DNA from 2 places in the Streptomyces sp. DSM 41931 genome. Region 2 is predicted to be linked to the other one. Evidence: riboswitches for the same ligand, from Rfam matches in the RefSeq annotation. Region 2 holds a riboswitch; the other holds the start of a gene.

Evidence for each region. A riboswitch is a leader RNA that binds a small molecule or an ion and turns the genes downstream of it on or off. The one in region 2 is predicted to bind glycine.
Region 1: another riboswitch for glycine. It lies ahead of gcvP (aminomethyl-transferring glycine dehydrogenase); the one in region 2 lies ahead of gcvT (glycine cleavage system aminomethyltransferase GcvT).

Annotation. Positions count from the first base shown of each region.
Region 1 covers NZ_CP189902.1:926,731-933,587, forward strand. Annotated here, with positions in the region: gene ACP7TJ_RS04505 (ABC transporter ATP-binding protein) at 1-273, shown strand, start outside; gene gcvP (aminomethyl-transferring glycine dehydrogenase) at 342-3,227, opposite strand; glycine riboswitch at 3,402-3,497, opposite strand; gene ACP7TJ_RS04515 (PRC-barrel domain-containing protein) at 3,610-3,984, shown strand; gene ACP7TJ_RS04520 (DNA polymerase IV) at 4,088-5,497, opposite strand; gene ACP7TJ_RS04525 (MerR family transcriptional regulator) at 5,563-6,246, opposite strand; gene ACP7TJ_RS04530 (bifunctional nuclease family protein) at 6,435-6,857, opposite strand, start outside.
Region 2 covers NZ_CP189902.1:5,016,999-5,023,855, reverse strand. Annotated here, with positions in the region: gene ACP7TJ_RS23320 (ABC transporter substrate-binding protein) at 1-168, opposite strand, end outside; gene ACP7TJ_RS23315 (enhanced serine sensitivity protein SseB C-terminal domain-containing protein) at 602-1,384, opposite strand; gene ACP7TJ_RS23310 (enhanced serine sensitivity protein SseB) at 1,504-2,280, opposite strand; gene ACP7TJ_RS23305 (AAA family ATPase) at 2,332-3,000, opposite strand; glycine riboswitch at 3,224-3,324, shown strand; glycine riboswitch at 3,325-3,447, shown strand; gene gcvT (glycine cleavage system aminomethyltransferase GcvT) at 3,519-4,637, shown strand; gene gcvH (glycine cleavage system protein GcvH) at 4,761-5,138, shown strand; gene glyA (serine hydroxymethyltransferase) at 5,153-6,412, shown strand; gene ACP7TJ_RS23285 (L-serine ammonia-lyase) at 6,579-6,857, shown strand, end outside.

The DNA of each region.
Region 1 (6,857 bases), 4.1 Mb from region 2:
GAGGACCTGTCCGGGCCCGCGTTCGTCGCGTTCCCGCCCGGCGCGGTCACCCTGTACCGGGACCGGCCCACCGGCTCCAGCGCGCGCAACCTGTGGCGCTGCGAGGTGGCGGGGCTGGAGAGCCACGGCGACCAGATCCGCGTGGAGCTGACCGGCGAACTGCCCCTGGCCGCCGACCTCACCGCCGTCGCCGTGGCCGAACTGGGCCTGCACCCGGGCGCACCGGTCTGGGCGGCGGTCAAGGCCACGCAGACGCACGCCTATCCCGCCTGACGCGCCCCCGGACACGCGGAGGGGCCCCGCCCGGACCGCCCGGGCGGGGCCCCTCACGTCCGCGTGGGTCAGTCCTCGTACGCGTCCAACGGCGGGCAGGAGCAGACCAGGTTGCGGTCGCCGTAGGCCTGGTCGATGCGGCGCACCGGCGGCCAGTACTTGTCGGCGGCGCTCACCTCGCCCGGGAACACGGCCTCCTCGCGGGTGTAGGCGTGCTCCCACTCCCCACCGAGCACGGACGCCGTGTGCGGGGCGTTGCGCAGCGGGTTGTCGTCCGCGGGCCACTCGCCGGAGCCGACCTTCTCGATCTCGGCGCGGATGGCGATCATCGCCTCGCAGAACCGGTCGAGCTCGGTGAGGTCCTCGGACTCGGTGGGCTCGATCATCAGCGTGCCGGCCACCGGGAAGGACATCGTCGGCGCGTGGAAGCCGTAGTCGATGAGGCGCTTGGCCACGTCGTCGACCGTCACGCCGGTCGCCTTGGTGAGCGGGCGCAGGTCGATGATGCACTCGTGCGCGACCAGCCCGCCGGGGCCGGTGTAGAGCACCGGGTAGTGCGGCTCGAGGCGCTTGGCGATGTAGTTGGCGCTGAGCACGGCCACCTGTGTGGCCCGCTTCAGGCCCTCGCCGCCCATCAGCCGGACGTACGCCCAGGAGATGGGCAGGATGCCCGCCGAGCCCCACGGGGCCGCCGAGATGGGTCCGACGCCCGTCTCCGGTCCGGCCTCCGGCTGCAGCGGGTGGTTCGGCAGGTACGGGGCGAGGTGGGCGCGGACGCCGACCGGGCCGACGCCGGGACCGCCGCCGCCGTGCGGGATGCAGAACGTCTTATGCAGGTTCAGGTGGGAGACGTCGCCGCCGAAGTGGCCCGGCTTGGCCAGGCCGACCAGGGCGTTGAGGTTGGCGCCGTCGACGTACACCTGGCCGCCGGCCTCGTGCACCTGGGCGCAGATGTCGGCGACGTGCTCCTCGAACACGCCGTGCGTCGACGGGTACGTGATCATCAGCACGGCCAGCTCGTCGCGGTGCTGCTCGATCTTGGCGCGCAGGTCCTCGACGTCGACCTCGCCGTTCTCGGCGGTCCTGACGACGACGACCTTCATGCCGGCCATCACGGCGGACGCGGCGTTGGTGCCGTGCGCGGAGGACGGGATCAGGCAGACGGTGCGCTGCTCGTCGCCGTTGGCGCGGTGGTAGCCGCGGACGGCGAGCAGACCGGCCAGCTCGCCCTGGGAGCCGGCGTTGGGCTGGAGGGACACCTTGTCGTAGCCGGTGACCTCGGCGAGACGGTCCTCCAGCTCGCGGATGAGCGTGAGATAGCCCTCGGCCTGCTCGGCCGGGACGAACGGGTGCAGCTGGCCGAACTCGGGCCAGGTGACCGGCTCCATCTCGGTGGTCGCGTTGAGCTTCATGGTGCAGGAGCCCAGCGGGATCATGCCGCGGTCCAGCGCGTAGTCGCGGTCGGCGAGGCGGCGCAGGTAGCGCAGCATGGCCGTCTCGGAGCGGTGCTGGTGGAACACCGGGTGGGTGAGGTAGTCGTCGGTGCGCAGCAGCGCCTCCGGCAGGGCGTCGGACGCGGAGGCGTCCAGCGCCTCGACATCGGCCTGCACGCCGAAGGCGCGCCACACGGCGGAGACCTGGTCGCGGGTGGTGGTCTCGTCGCAGGCGACGGAGACGGTGTCGGCGTCGACGAGGCGCAGGTTGACGCCGTGGTCACGGGCGGCGGCGACGACCTCGGGGGCCCGCCCGGCGACCCGCACGGTGAGGGTGTCGAAGTAGGAGCCGTGGACCACCTCGGCGCCGCCGGAGCGCAGGCCCTCGGCGAGGATCGCGGCGTAGCGGTGGGTGCGGCGGGCGATGGTCCGCAGGCCCTCGGGGCCGTGGTAAACGGCGTACATGCCGGCCATGACGGCGAGCAGCACCTGCGCGGTGCAGATGTTGCTGGTGGCCTTCTCGCGGCGGATGTGCTGCTCACGCGTCTGCAGGGCCAGGCGGTAGGCCTTGTTGCCGTCGGCGTCGACGGAGACGCCGACGAGGCGGCCGGGCAGGCTGCGGGCCATCTTGTCCTGGACGGCCATGTAGCCGGCGTGCGGTCCGCCGAAGCCCATGGGGACGCCGAAGCGCTGCGTGGTGCCCACCGCGATGTCCGCGCCCAGCTCGCCGGGGGACTTCAGCAGGGTGAGGGCGAGCAGGTCGGCGGCGACGGTGACGAGCGCGCCGCGCTCGTGTGCCTGGTCGATCACCGGCTTGATGTGCCGGACGGCGCCGGACGCGCCCGGGTACTGGATCAGGACGCCGTTGATCTCACGGCCGTCGAGCTCGGCGGGGATGCCGTCGCTCAGGTCGGCGACGACGACCTCGACGCCGGTCGGCTCGGCGCGGGTCTCGATCACGGCGACGGTCTGCGGCAGGGCGTCCGCGTCGACCAGGAAGAGGCCCTTCTTGTTCTTGCCCATGCGCCGGGACAGCGCCATCGCCTCGGCGGCCGCGGTGCCCTCGTCGAGCAGGGAGGCGCCGGACGTGGGCAGGCCGGTGAGATCGGCGACCATCGTCTGGAAGTTCAGCAGCGCCTCGAGCCGGCCCTGCGAGATCTCCGGCTGGTACGGCGTGTACGCCGTGTACCAGGCGGGGTTCTCCATGACGTTGCGCAGGATGACGGGCGGGGTGAACGTGCCGTAGTAGCCCAGGCCGATCATGGAGCCGAGGACCTGGTTGCGGCCGGCGAGGGCGCGCAGCTCGGCGAGCACCTCGGCCTCGCTGCGGGCGCCCGGCAGGTCCAGCGCGTCGGCGTTCTTGATCACGTCGGGCACGGCGGCGGCGGTCAGCTCGTCGAGCGAGCCGTAGCCCACCTGGGCCAGCATCTTCGCCCGGGCCTCGTGGTCGGGGCCGATGTGGCGCTGCTCGAAGGGGATTCCCTGTTCGAGCTCGGAGAGCGGGGTGCGGGGGGCAGTCATTGAGGAGGCCTCCTGGTCCGACGACCTTCGAGGGGCACCACGGCGCAGGTGCCCGGACGGCCTCCCCCTCTGTCATCTCAACCTGAGAGTTTCACCGGAACGCCGAGGGCGGTCCGGTTTTCACCGTCGGTGAGAGCGGAAGCCGTCGACACCCGCCCTGCTTTCCAGAGTGACCTCGTCCGTGCGGTACGTGTGCCTGAGAGATTCCGGGGAGGATTTGCTCCTTCGGCGCCTCCGGTGGTGCCTGGAGGACTCTCCCGCACGGGATCAGCGGCCGTTGCCAGCCTACCAGCGAGGTCCGGACCCCGGCCTTCGAGTGGCCGTTCCGCCGATTGTGCCGTTTTGTGGTGCTAACGGATGACTCGCGAGGAGTGGAGGGCCTGTGCAGACCGACATCGACCCGCGTCACCTCATCGGCCGCAAGGCGTACGACCGCAACGGCACCCGCATCGGCACGATCGACGAGGTCTACCTCGACGACGCCACCGGTGTGCCGGAGTGGGCGGCGATACGCACCGGCCTGTTCAGCCGGGACGCCTTCGTGCCCCTGGAGCCCAGCGAGCTGGTCGACGGGGCCCTGCACGTGCCGTTCGAACGGTCCCTCATCAAGGACGCCCCCGACTTCGGCGTCGGCCGCCATCTGTCCCCGGAGCAGGAGCTCCAGCTGTACCACCACTACGGCCTGGACGTGGCCTTCCCTCCCCCGCTCCCGGACCGCGACTTCGGCAAGCTGGCGGGCCAGGAGGGACACGCCTGACGCCACCGGGGGCGGCGGTCTCTCGGAACCTGTGCCTGGGCCGGCCCGCGGCGATCTGCACCACCCTCGCCCACGGCGGGTGGCCGGCTCCACCGGCAGCGGGTCAGGCTTCCAGCGGCCGAGGCCGCGACGGCGCGTCCGGTGTCCCCCGGGTCGTCGTCTCGAGCAGGTCCGGTGGATCGTCCACCAACGGCAGCGGGTCCGCGGGCTCGAGCGCCGGGTCGTCGACGCGAAACGTCTTCACACGGCCCGGCGCCGAGCCGGGGGTCTCGAAGCGGACCGTCACGCGGCCCAGTCCGCTGCCCTGCACCCACCCGTGCCCGTGCTCGGCGTGCCGGACGTCGTGGCCCGCGGGCCAGCGCCGCTCGGCGGGGGTCTCCGGGCGCGGCTCGGGCGCCGTCTCGGGTTCCTCGCCCTCCGGCGTCTCCTCCCCCGCACCGCCCGCCGCCTGGGCGAACAGGTCCTCCTGCGTGTAGTCCGCCAGCCCGCTGACGCCGACGCCCAGCAGCCGTACGCCGCCCGTGGTGTCCACCGAGTCCAGCAGCCGCGCAGCCGCCTCCCGGACGACGGCCGGGTCGTCGGTGGGGCCCCGCAGCGTCTCGGACCGGGTCAGCGTGGAGAAGTCGTACCGCCGCACCTTCAGCACGATGGTGCGTCCGGACAGCCCCGCGCCGCGCAGCCTGCGCACGCAGCGGTCGGCGAGCCGCTGCACCTCCAGGCCGACTCGCACCCGGTCGTGGATGTCCACGTCGTACGTGTCCTCGACGGACACCGACTTCGTCTCGCGCTCGGCGACGACGGGCCGGTCGTCGCGGGCCAGCGCCATCGCGTACAGCGCGTGCCCGTGCGCCTTGCCCAGCAGCCGCACCAGTTCGTCCTCGCCCGCCTCGGCGATCTCGCCGACCGTGTGGATGCCGGCCCGCCGCAGATGGTCGCCGGTGGCGGGTCCGACACCCGGGAGGGTCCGCACCGGCATCGGCTCCAGCATCGCGCGCTCGGTGCCGGGCTCGATCACGACCAGCCCGTCCGGCTTCGCCTCCTCCGAGGCGATCTTCGCCAGCATCTTGGAGGCGGCCAGCCCCACGGAGCCGGTCAGTCCCGTGACCGCGCGGATGTCGGCGCGCAGCTTCGTGCCGGCCAGCCGCGCCGACCGCTCGTCCCACGCCGTGCCCCCGGCCTCCAGATCGACGAACGCCTCGTCGAGGCTGAGCGGCTCCACCAGGGGCGACAGGGCGCGCAGCAGCGCCATCACCTGGTCGCTGATCGAGCGGTACAGCGCGAACCGGGGCACCAGATACGCGGCGTTCGGCGCGAGCCGCCGGGCCTGGGACATGGGCATCGCGGAGTGCACGCCCAGCACGCGCGCCTCGTATGAGGCGGTGGCGACCACGCCACGAGGCCCGAGACCGCCCACGATCACGGCCTTGCCGCGCAGACTCGGCTTGGACGCCTGCTCCACCGAGGCGTAGAAGGCATCCATGTCGAGATGCAGGATCGTGGGAGCGGATCTCACATCTCCGATGCTGCCCTACGCCACTGACAACGTCCTCGTCGGGCCGGGCCCCGCGCGGCGCGGGCTCAGACCGCGCGGTTCCTGCGCCGGGCCAGCTCGTCCATCGGGTTGTGGCCGATCAGGGTCTCCCCCGTGTCGACACGCTCGCCGTGCAGCTGCGACAGCGCGCTCTCGACGTCCCGCCACACCACGCCCACGGCGATGCCGAAGACGCCCTGGCCGCCCTGCAGCAGGGCGTGGACCTCGTCGGGCGACGTGCACTCGTAGACCGTCGCGCCGTCGCTCATCAGCGTCATGCGCTCCAGGTCGCTGAAGCCGCGCTCGCGCAGGTGCTGGACGGCGGTGCGGATGTTCTGCAGGGACACGCCGGTGTCCAGGAACCGCTTCACGATCTTCAGCACGACGACGTCGCGGAAGCTGTACAGCCGCTGTGTGCCGGACCCGTGGGCGGGGCGCACGCTCGGCTCGACCAGCCCCGTGCGCGCCCAGTAGTCGAGCTGGCGGTAGGTGATGCCGGCCGCGGCGCAGGCCGTGGGCCCCCGGTAGCCGATCTCCTCGGTCGCCATGGCCGCCGCCCCTCCACCGCTCGGAACGGCCGTCGGTCGCTGCGGAGCGGGCTCGATCGCACCGCCGCGCGCGGGATGGCCCCCGCCCGAGCGGAGCGGAGAGCTCTGGGGAGGATACGGCCCGCCCGCCCCGAAAACGCGTCCGGGGGCACCCCCCGCCGTACCGTCGCCGCTGCTTCTCACGCCGACCTCCGTCCTTGACCTGCCTCCTCGACGGTAGGCAGTCACCAAGGGTGCGTCAACGATCGCCACACTCGGCACGCCGAGTGATAATCACCCTAAGAGTGGTTTCCCGTACCCCGTCGCGGGGAAAGGCTAGCCGAATGTTCTCGGCGCGGGCCGCGACCGACGCCAGGTCCGCGGGAAACGGCTCACTGGTTGCTGCTCCCGAAGTCCTCGGGCGAGATCTGGTCGAGGAACTCGCGGAACTTCTCCACCTCGTCCTCCTGCTCGTCCGGAATGGCGATGCCGGCGTCGTCCAGCACCGTGTCGCTTCCGTAGATCGGGGTCCCCGTACGCAGGGCGAGAGCTATGGCGTCGGAGGGGCGGGCGCTCACCTCGACACCGCTGGCGAAGACCAGCTCGGCGTAGAACACGCCTTCGCGCAGGTCGGTGATGCGCACTTCCGTGAGCTCCTGTCCCACGGCCTCCAGCACGTCCTTGAACAGGTCGTGGGTCAGCGGCCGTGCGGGCGCCATGCCCTGCTGGGCGAAGGCGATGGCCGTCGCCTCCCCGGGGCCGATCCAGATGGGGAGGTAGCGGTCGCCGCCCACTTCACGCAACAGCACGATCGG
Region 2 (6,857 bases):
GGCAGGGTCCAGGGATCCCGGGTCGCCCGCACCGGCGAACACGAAGGTGTCCTTCTTGCCGCCGCTCTCGTTGTCGCTGTCCCGCTCGCTGGCGCAGCCCGTGGCGATCAGGCCGACCGCGACCGCGGCCGTGATCGCCCGAGCGGCTCGGGTCTTGAATATGCGCATACTGGGGCCACTCCGGGTCCGCTATGTGGATGCATCTTGACCGGCCGAACACTACAGACGTTCGCAGTGAGTCAGGAACAGTCCGGATAGCGGTGATACCTACCTGAGATCTGAACAGTCGACATAAGGGACTGTTCCGGCATCTTCGCGCGATGATTTAACGCCCAGGACACATACGGGGGCTCCGTAAGTGCCCGTCGCAAGGCCCGGGATGACGTGAAGACGCGGTGAAACCGCAGGTGACAGGCGGTCATCGACAGGTAGCTGATCGCATCCGACGGAATCTGACGCAAAATCAGCGGCGGACGGGTCGGGACAGGAGCCGCACCGCCGCCCATTGTCCACATGCTGGACACGGTGACGCTGCGTCACCCTGCGCCGGACCAGCGGCGGCGGGGCCGCGCCGCCGCGGGCTTCGGGGAAGACGTACCGGTCAGAGACGGTGCGCGGGCGGATAGCCGTAGCCCGTGGCGGGGGCCGGGGCGTGCGCCCCACGGTCGTAGAACGGGCGCGCGTTGACGCGCAGCCACATCGCCACCGGGTCGTGCTCGTCGGCCATGGCGACGGTGGAGACCGGCAGCCCGTCGGGCACGGCGGGCAGCGACTGCCGCATCATCGCCCGCACCGACTCCACGGCGGGCGGCGAGGTGTCGTACACGTCCAGGCCGATGGCGAGGTACGGGGCGCCGAGGGCGGGCTGCACCCAGGCGCGGCGCAGCGCGCGCACGGCCGGGGTGCGGTGGGCGTTCTGCGCGAGGAGGGCGTAGAACTGCGGGATCTCGATGGCCGGTTCGGACAGCCGCAGCGGCCCGGCGGGCTGCTGGTCGAGTCCGCCGGCGATGCGGCGCAGGTCCAGCCAGGGGATGCCGACGCCCCCGCCGGGCGCGTGCGGGTTGAGCCAGAGGCCGTAGCGGTCCGGGTAGAGCGCGCGGGCCACCTCCAGGCCGTCGACCACCTCGTACGAGCGGTTCCAGCCGCTGGCGGACAGCTCCTGGGCGGAGGTCACACAGGGCGCGTAGCCGTGCCCTTCGACCTCCATGGTCCCGTACTGGGCGTCGGGCGAGCCGGCCTGGCCGTGCCAGAGCAGCATCCAGACCCGGCCGGACGAGGGGGTGGCGAGGGCGCGCAGCAAGGCCTCGTAGGCGTCGTAACGCCCGGGCGTCACCTGGCGCAGCATGTGCTCGACCTGTCCGGCCGCCGCGGTGCCAGCGCTCACTTGTATCGCCCCTCCGTACAACACCCTGCCGGCCAATGCTCCTAGCTTAAGCCGACGGCCTCCGGCGGTCTGCGGTCAGTGCGCGGAAGGCGAGGGCATGCGGCGGATCGGGGGGCGCGTCAGGCGCGCTGGTAGAAGGGGCGGACCTTGGCGCGCAGCCAGTCGGCGACCGGGTCCTGGGCCACGTCGAGGACGACGAGGCTGACCGGCCAGCGGGCGGGGCTGCGGCCAAGGGCCCGGCCGAGGGCGTCCAGCGGCAGCGCGCGGGGGTCGCCCTCCCAGTGCAGCAGCTCCACGCCGACGAACAGCACCGGGTCTGCCGTCTCGACGGCGGCCAGGCAGCGGCGGGCGGTCGCCACCACGCCGAGGGAGTCGAACTCCTGCGAGGCCGCGGCGAGGAAGTCCACCGGGTCGTCCTGCCAGTCCGGCTCGAACAGCCGGACGCGGCCGCCGCTCGCGGGACCGTCCAGCGGGGAGCGCCCGGCCCGGCACAGGTCGGCCACCGCGGCCGGCGGCAGCGGGACGGCGACCGTGCCGCCCGGGTTGACCACGATGCCGGCCTGCGGGGGCAGTCCGCGGGCGAACTCCACGGCGGGCGCGACGGTGCAGCCCATGTGGGAGCCGACGACCTGCCGGAACTGCTCCTCGGAGCTGAAGACCGGCACATACGCCTGGCCGTCCAGTTCCATGGTGGGCAGGTCGAGGGGGCCGCTGTGCGGGCCGCCGCCGCTCGGCAGCGGCACCCAGAGGAAGCTGCGGCCGAGGACCTCGACGATCCGTGCTCCCGCCGAGGGGACGCCGAGGGAGGCGGAGAGCGCCTCCTCCAGTTCGTTGCCGGGCCACCCGCCGTGCGGGTGGAAGTGCGTCCGGTCCGGGATGTCCGCCGGGAAGTCCATCTGTCGCCCACCGTCTGCCTGATGCCACTGCTTGGCGGAAAGGCTAGCCGGTCAGCCGGTGAAGCCGATCCGGCGCAGGGCGTTGGCGGCGTCCCGGTCGACGAGCACCGCCGAGGCGCAGCCCTCCGGCACCCGGCCGGACTCCACCGCGTCCAGCAGCCGGCCGCACGCCGTGCGGTGCCGGCGGAAGGCGTAGCGCGAGACGCCGCGGCCCCGCTCCAGCTGCCCGGCCAGAGCCTCTTCGGGCGCGACGTCCAGCACCAGCAGGTGCAGCGCGGCCCCGCGGCGGCGGGCCTCGCGGGCCAGCCAGCGCCGCACCCAGGTCTGGGTGCCGCAGTCGTGCACGACGACCGGCCGGCCGGAGCGCAGCACCCGGCGCAGTCCCGCGTAGTGGGTGAGCCGGACCAGCGGGCGGTAGGCCGCGTACGGCAGCAGACGGGGCATACGGCGGTCCCAGCGGTCGCGGGCGTCCTGGGAGTCGACGCGGTCGCCGTGCACCGCGCGCCGCATCAGCGTGGACTTTCCGCTGCCGGGCAGTCCGGTGACGACGACGAGGTCGCGGGGGCCGAAGAGCAGGGCGCGCGGGCTGCGTCCCGAGCGGGCGCGCAGGTCCTGGACGAGGGGGGCGGGCGTCGCGCCGCGGGCGCCGCCGGGCCGGTCCGCGTGCTGCGGCGGCAGCGCCACGCCTGTGGTGCCGGCGTACGCCGTGGGCCTGTTCACCGTGGTCGTCCTCCCCCTGGGGCCGGATATGGAGGTCCGATCCCCGCCGCGTGTAAAGAGAAGGTAATGCCAGGTCGCCTCGGTTGCGTGCTCATACCGATACAGGCCTGTCACAGCTCCCTGTGACCGAGCCTGCACGAACGGTGCACCCCCGGCAAGGGTCCCCCTGCCGGTGTCCCGCGATGCGTGCAATGATGTGCGCGCCAACTGCATACCGGCCGTTTGAATCCGCGCGGGAGAGTCCCCGGCACCGTGTGCCGCCGGGGCGCCGAAGGAGCAAGTCCCTCCCTTGAATCTCTCAGGCACCGTTACCGCGCGGGCGAGGCACATCTGAAAAGCGGGCCGCCGTCGCAGTGCTCCGGTGGCCCCACCCAAGGTGCAAGTCCTGACCTCCCTCCGGCGGTGGTCATGGCGAACCTCTCAGGTTCCGATGACAGATGGGGAGGAACGACCTCGCCTCCCCCATGCTCGGACGACCTCGCATGGGAGGGACCCCCATCGCCCTGGGAGACCGACCGATGAGCAGTACCGAACCCCGCCGCACCGCGCTCGATGCCCTGCATCGGTCGCTCGGCGCGACGATGACCGACTTCGCCGGCTGGGACATGCCCCTGCGCTACGGCTCCGAGCGCGACGAGCACAACGCCGTGCGCACGAAGGCCGGCCTCTTCGACCTCTCGCACATGGGCGAGATCACGGTCACCGGCCCGCAGGCCGCCGCGTTGCTGGACCACGCGCTGGTCGGCAACATCTCGGGCGTGAAGCCGGGCCGCGCCCGCTACACGATGATCTGCCGTGAGGACGGCGGCATCCTGGACGACCTGATCGTCTACCGGCTCGGCGAGACCGAGTACATGGTCGTGGCCAACGCCTCCAACGCCCAGGTGGTGCTGGACGCGCTGACCGAGCGGGCCGCGGGCTTCGACGCCGAGGTGCGCGACGACCGCGACGCCTACGCGCTGCTGGCCGTGCAGGGCCCCGAGTCCCCGGCGATCCTCAAGAGCCTCACCGACGCCGACCTGGACGGCCTGAAGTACTACGCCGGACTGCCCGGCACCGTGGCCGGGGTCCCCGCGCTCATCGCCCGCACCGGCTACACCGGCGAGGACGGCTTCGAGCTGTTCGTGAAGCCGGAGCACGCGGTGGAGCTGTGGCAGGCGCTGACCAAGGCGGGCGAGGCCCACGGGCTGGTGCCGTGCGGTCTGTCCTGCCGGGACACGCTCCGCCTGGAGGCGGGCATGCCGCTGTACGGCAACGAGCTGAGCACCTCCCTCACGCCGTTCGACGCCGGTCTGGGCCGGGTGGTGAAGTTCGAGAAGGAGGGCGACTTCGTGGGCCGCGCCGCCCTCGCCGAGGCCGCCGAGCGCGCCGCGCAGAACCCGCCGCGCGTCCTGGTCGGCCTGGTCGCCCACGGCCGCCGGGTGCCGCGCGCCGGGTACGCGGTGGTGGCCGGCGGCGAGAAGATCGGCGAGGTCACCTCCGGCGCCCCCTCCCCCACCCTGGGCAGGCCGATCGCCATGGCCTACGTCGACGCGCGCCACGCGGAGCCGGGCGCCGAGGGCGTCGGTGTGGACATCCGCGGCAGCCACGAGCCGTACGACGTCGTGGCGCTGCCGTTCTACAAGCGGCAGAAGTGACACCGTCGTAGCCGGCCTCCGGGCGGCTTTCGCGCCACCGCGGCACGGGGGTCCCACCCGTCCGGCCGCTTCGCGCTCCCTCCCCGTCATCAGCAGTTTCCCGCGTACAGGAGAATTCAGGCCATGAGCAACCCCCAGCAGCTGCGCTACAGCAAGGAGCACGAGTGGCTGTCGGCCGCCGAGGACGGCGTGTCGACGGTCGGCATCACGGAGCACGCGGCCAACGCGCTCGGCGACGTGGTCTTCGTCCAGCTCCCCGAGGTCGGTGACACGGTGAGCGCGGGCGAGACCTGCGGCGAGCTGGAGTCCACCAAGTCCGTCAGCGACCTGTACTCCCCCGTCTCCGGCGAGGTCACCGAGGTCAACGAGGACGTGGTGAACGACCCGGCGCTGGTGAACTCGGCCCCCTTCGAGGGCGGCTGGCTGTTCAAGGTGCGGGTCACCGACGAGCCGGCCGACCTGCTGTCCGCCGCCGAGTACGACGCGTTCATCGCGGGCTGAGGAGCCGTAGCCGTATGTCGCTTCTGAACACGCCTCTGCACGAGCTCGACCCGGCGGTGGCCGCCGCGGTCGACGCCGAGCTGCACCGGCAGCAGTCCACCCTCGAGATGATCGCCTCGGAGAACTTCGCCCCGGTCGCGGTCATGGAGGCCCAGGGCTCGGTCCTCACCAACAAGTACGCAGAGGGCTACCCCGGCCGCCGCTACTACGGCGGCTGCGAGCACGTCGACGTGATCGAGCAGATCGCCATCGACCGGGTGAAGGAGCTGTTCGGCGCCGAGCACGCCAACGTCCAGCCGCACTCGGGCGCCCAGGCCAACGCGGCCGCGATGTTCGCGCTGCTCAAGCCGGGCGACACGATCATGGGTCTGAACCTCGCGCACGGCGGGCACCTGACCCACGGCATGAAGATCAACTTCTCCGGCAAGCTCTACAACGTGGTCGCCTACCACGTGGGCGACGACGGCCAGGTCGACATGGCCGAGGTCGAGCGCCTCGCCAAGGAGAACAAGCCGAAGCTGATCGTGGCCGGCTGGTCGGCGTACCCGCGTCAGCTGGACTTCGCCGCGTTCCGCCGGATCGCCGACGAGGTCGGCGCGTACCTGATGGTCGACATGGCGCACTTCGCCGGTCTGGTCGCCGCGGGCCTGCACCCGAACCCGGTGCCGCACGCCCACGTGGTGACCACCACCACGCACAAGACCCTCGGCGGTCCGCGCGGCGGTGTGATCCTCTCCACGGCCGAGCTGGCCAAGAAGATCAACTCCGCGGTGTTCCCCGGCCAGCAGGGCGGTCCGCTGGAGCACGTGGTCGCCGCCAAGGCGGTCGCCTTCAAGGTCTGCGCCTCGGAGGAGTTCAAGGAGCGCCAGCGCCGCACCCTGGAGGGCGCGCGCATCCTCGCCGAGCGTCTGGTGCGGGACGACGTGAAGGCCGTGGGCGTGGACGTGCTGTCCGGCGGCACGGACGTGCACCTCGTCCTGGTGGACCTCCGGAACTCGGAGCTGGACGGCCAGCAGGCCGAGGACCGGCTGCACGAGGTCGGGATCACCGTGAACCGGAACGCGATCCCGAACGACCCGCGCCCGCCGATGGTCACCTCGGGCCTGCGCATCGGCACGCCCGCCCTCGCCACCCGCGGCTTCACGGCCGAGGACTTCGCCGAGGTCGCGGACGTGATCGCTCAGGCGCTGAAGCCGTCGTACGACGCCGAGGCGCTCCGGGGCCGGGTCGCGGCGCTGGCCGCGAAGCACCCGCTGTACCCCGGTCTGCGGTAGTTCCGTCCGCTTTTTGTACGGACCTACGGGGCATCGCGCACACTGGGTCGGTGGGCGCGGTGCCCCGCACCATGCAGCGCATGAACGATTCACCACCCCGCCCGGCCCACCGAACCGCCCTTCCCCGGTGGACAGCGTCGTCCGCCGAACCCTGAGGAGTCCTCCCGTGGCCATCTCGGTCTTCGACCTGTTCTCGATCGGCATCGGCCCGTCCAGCTCGCACACGGTCGGCCCGATGCGGGCGGCCCGGATGTTCGCCCGGCGGCTGCGCAACGAGGACCTTCTGGACTCCGTCGCCTCGGTGCGGGCGGAGCTGTACGGCTCCCTGGGCGCCACCGGGCACGGCCACGGCACGCCCAAGGCGGTGCTGCTGGGCCTGGAGGGCGACTCGCCGCGCACGGTGGACGTGGAGTCGGCCGACGAGCGGGTGGAGAAGATCAAGGAC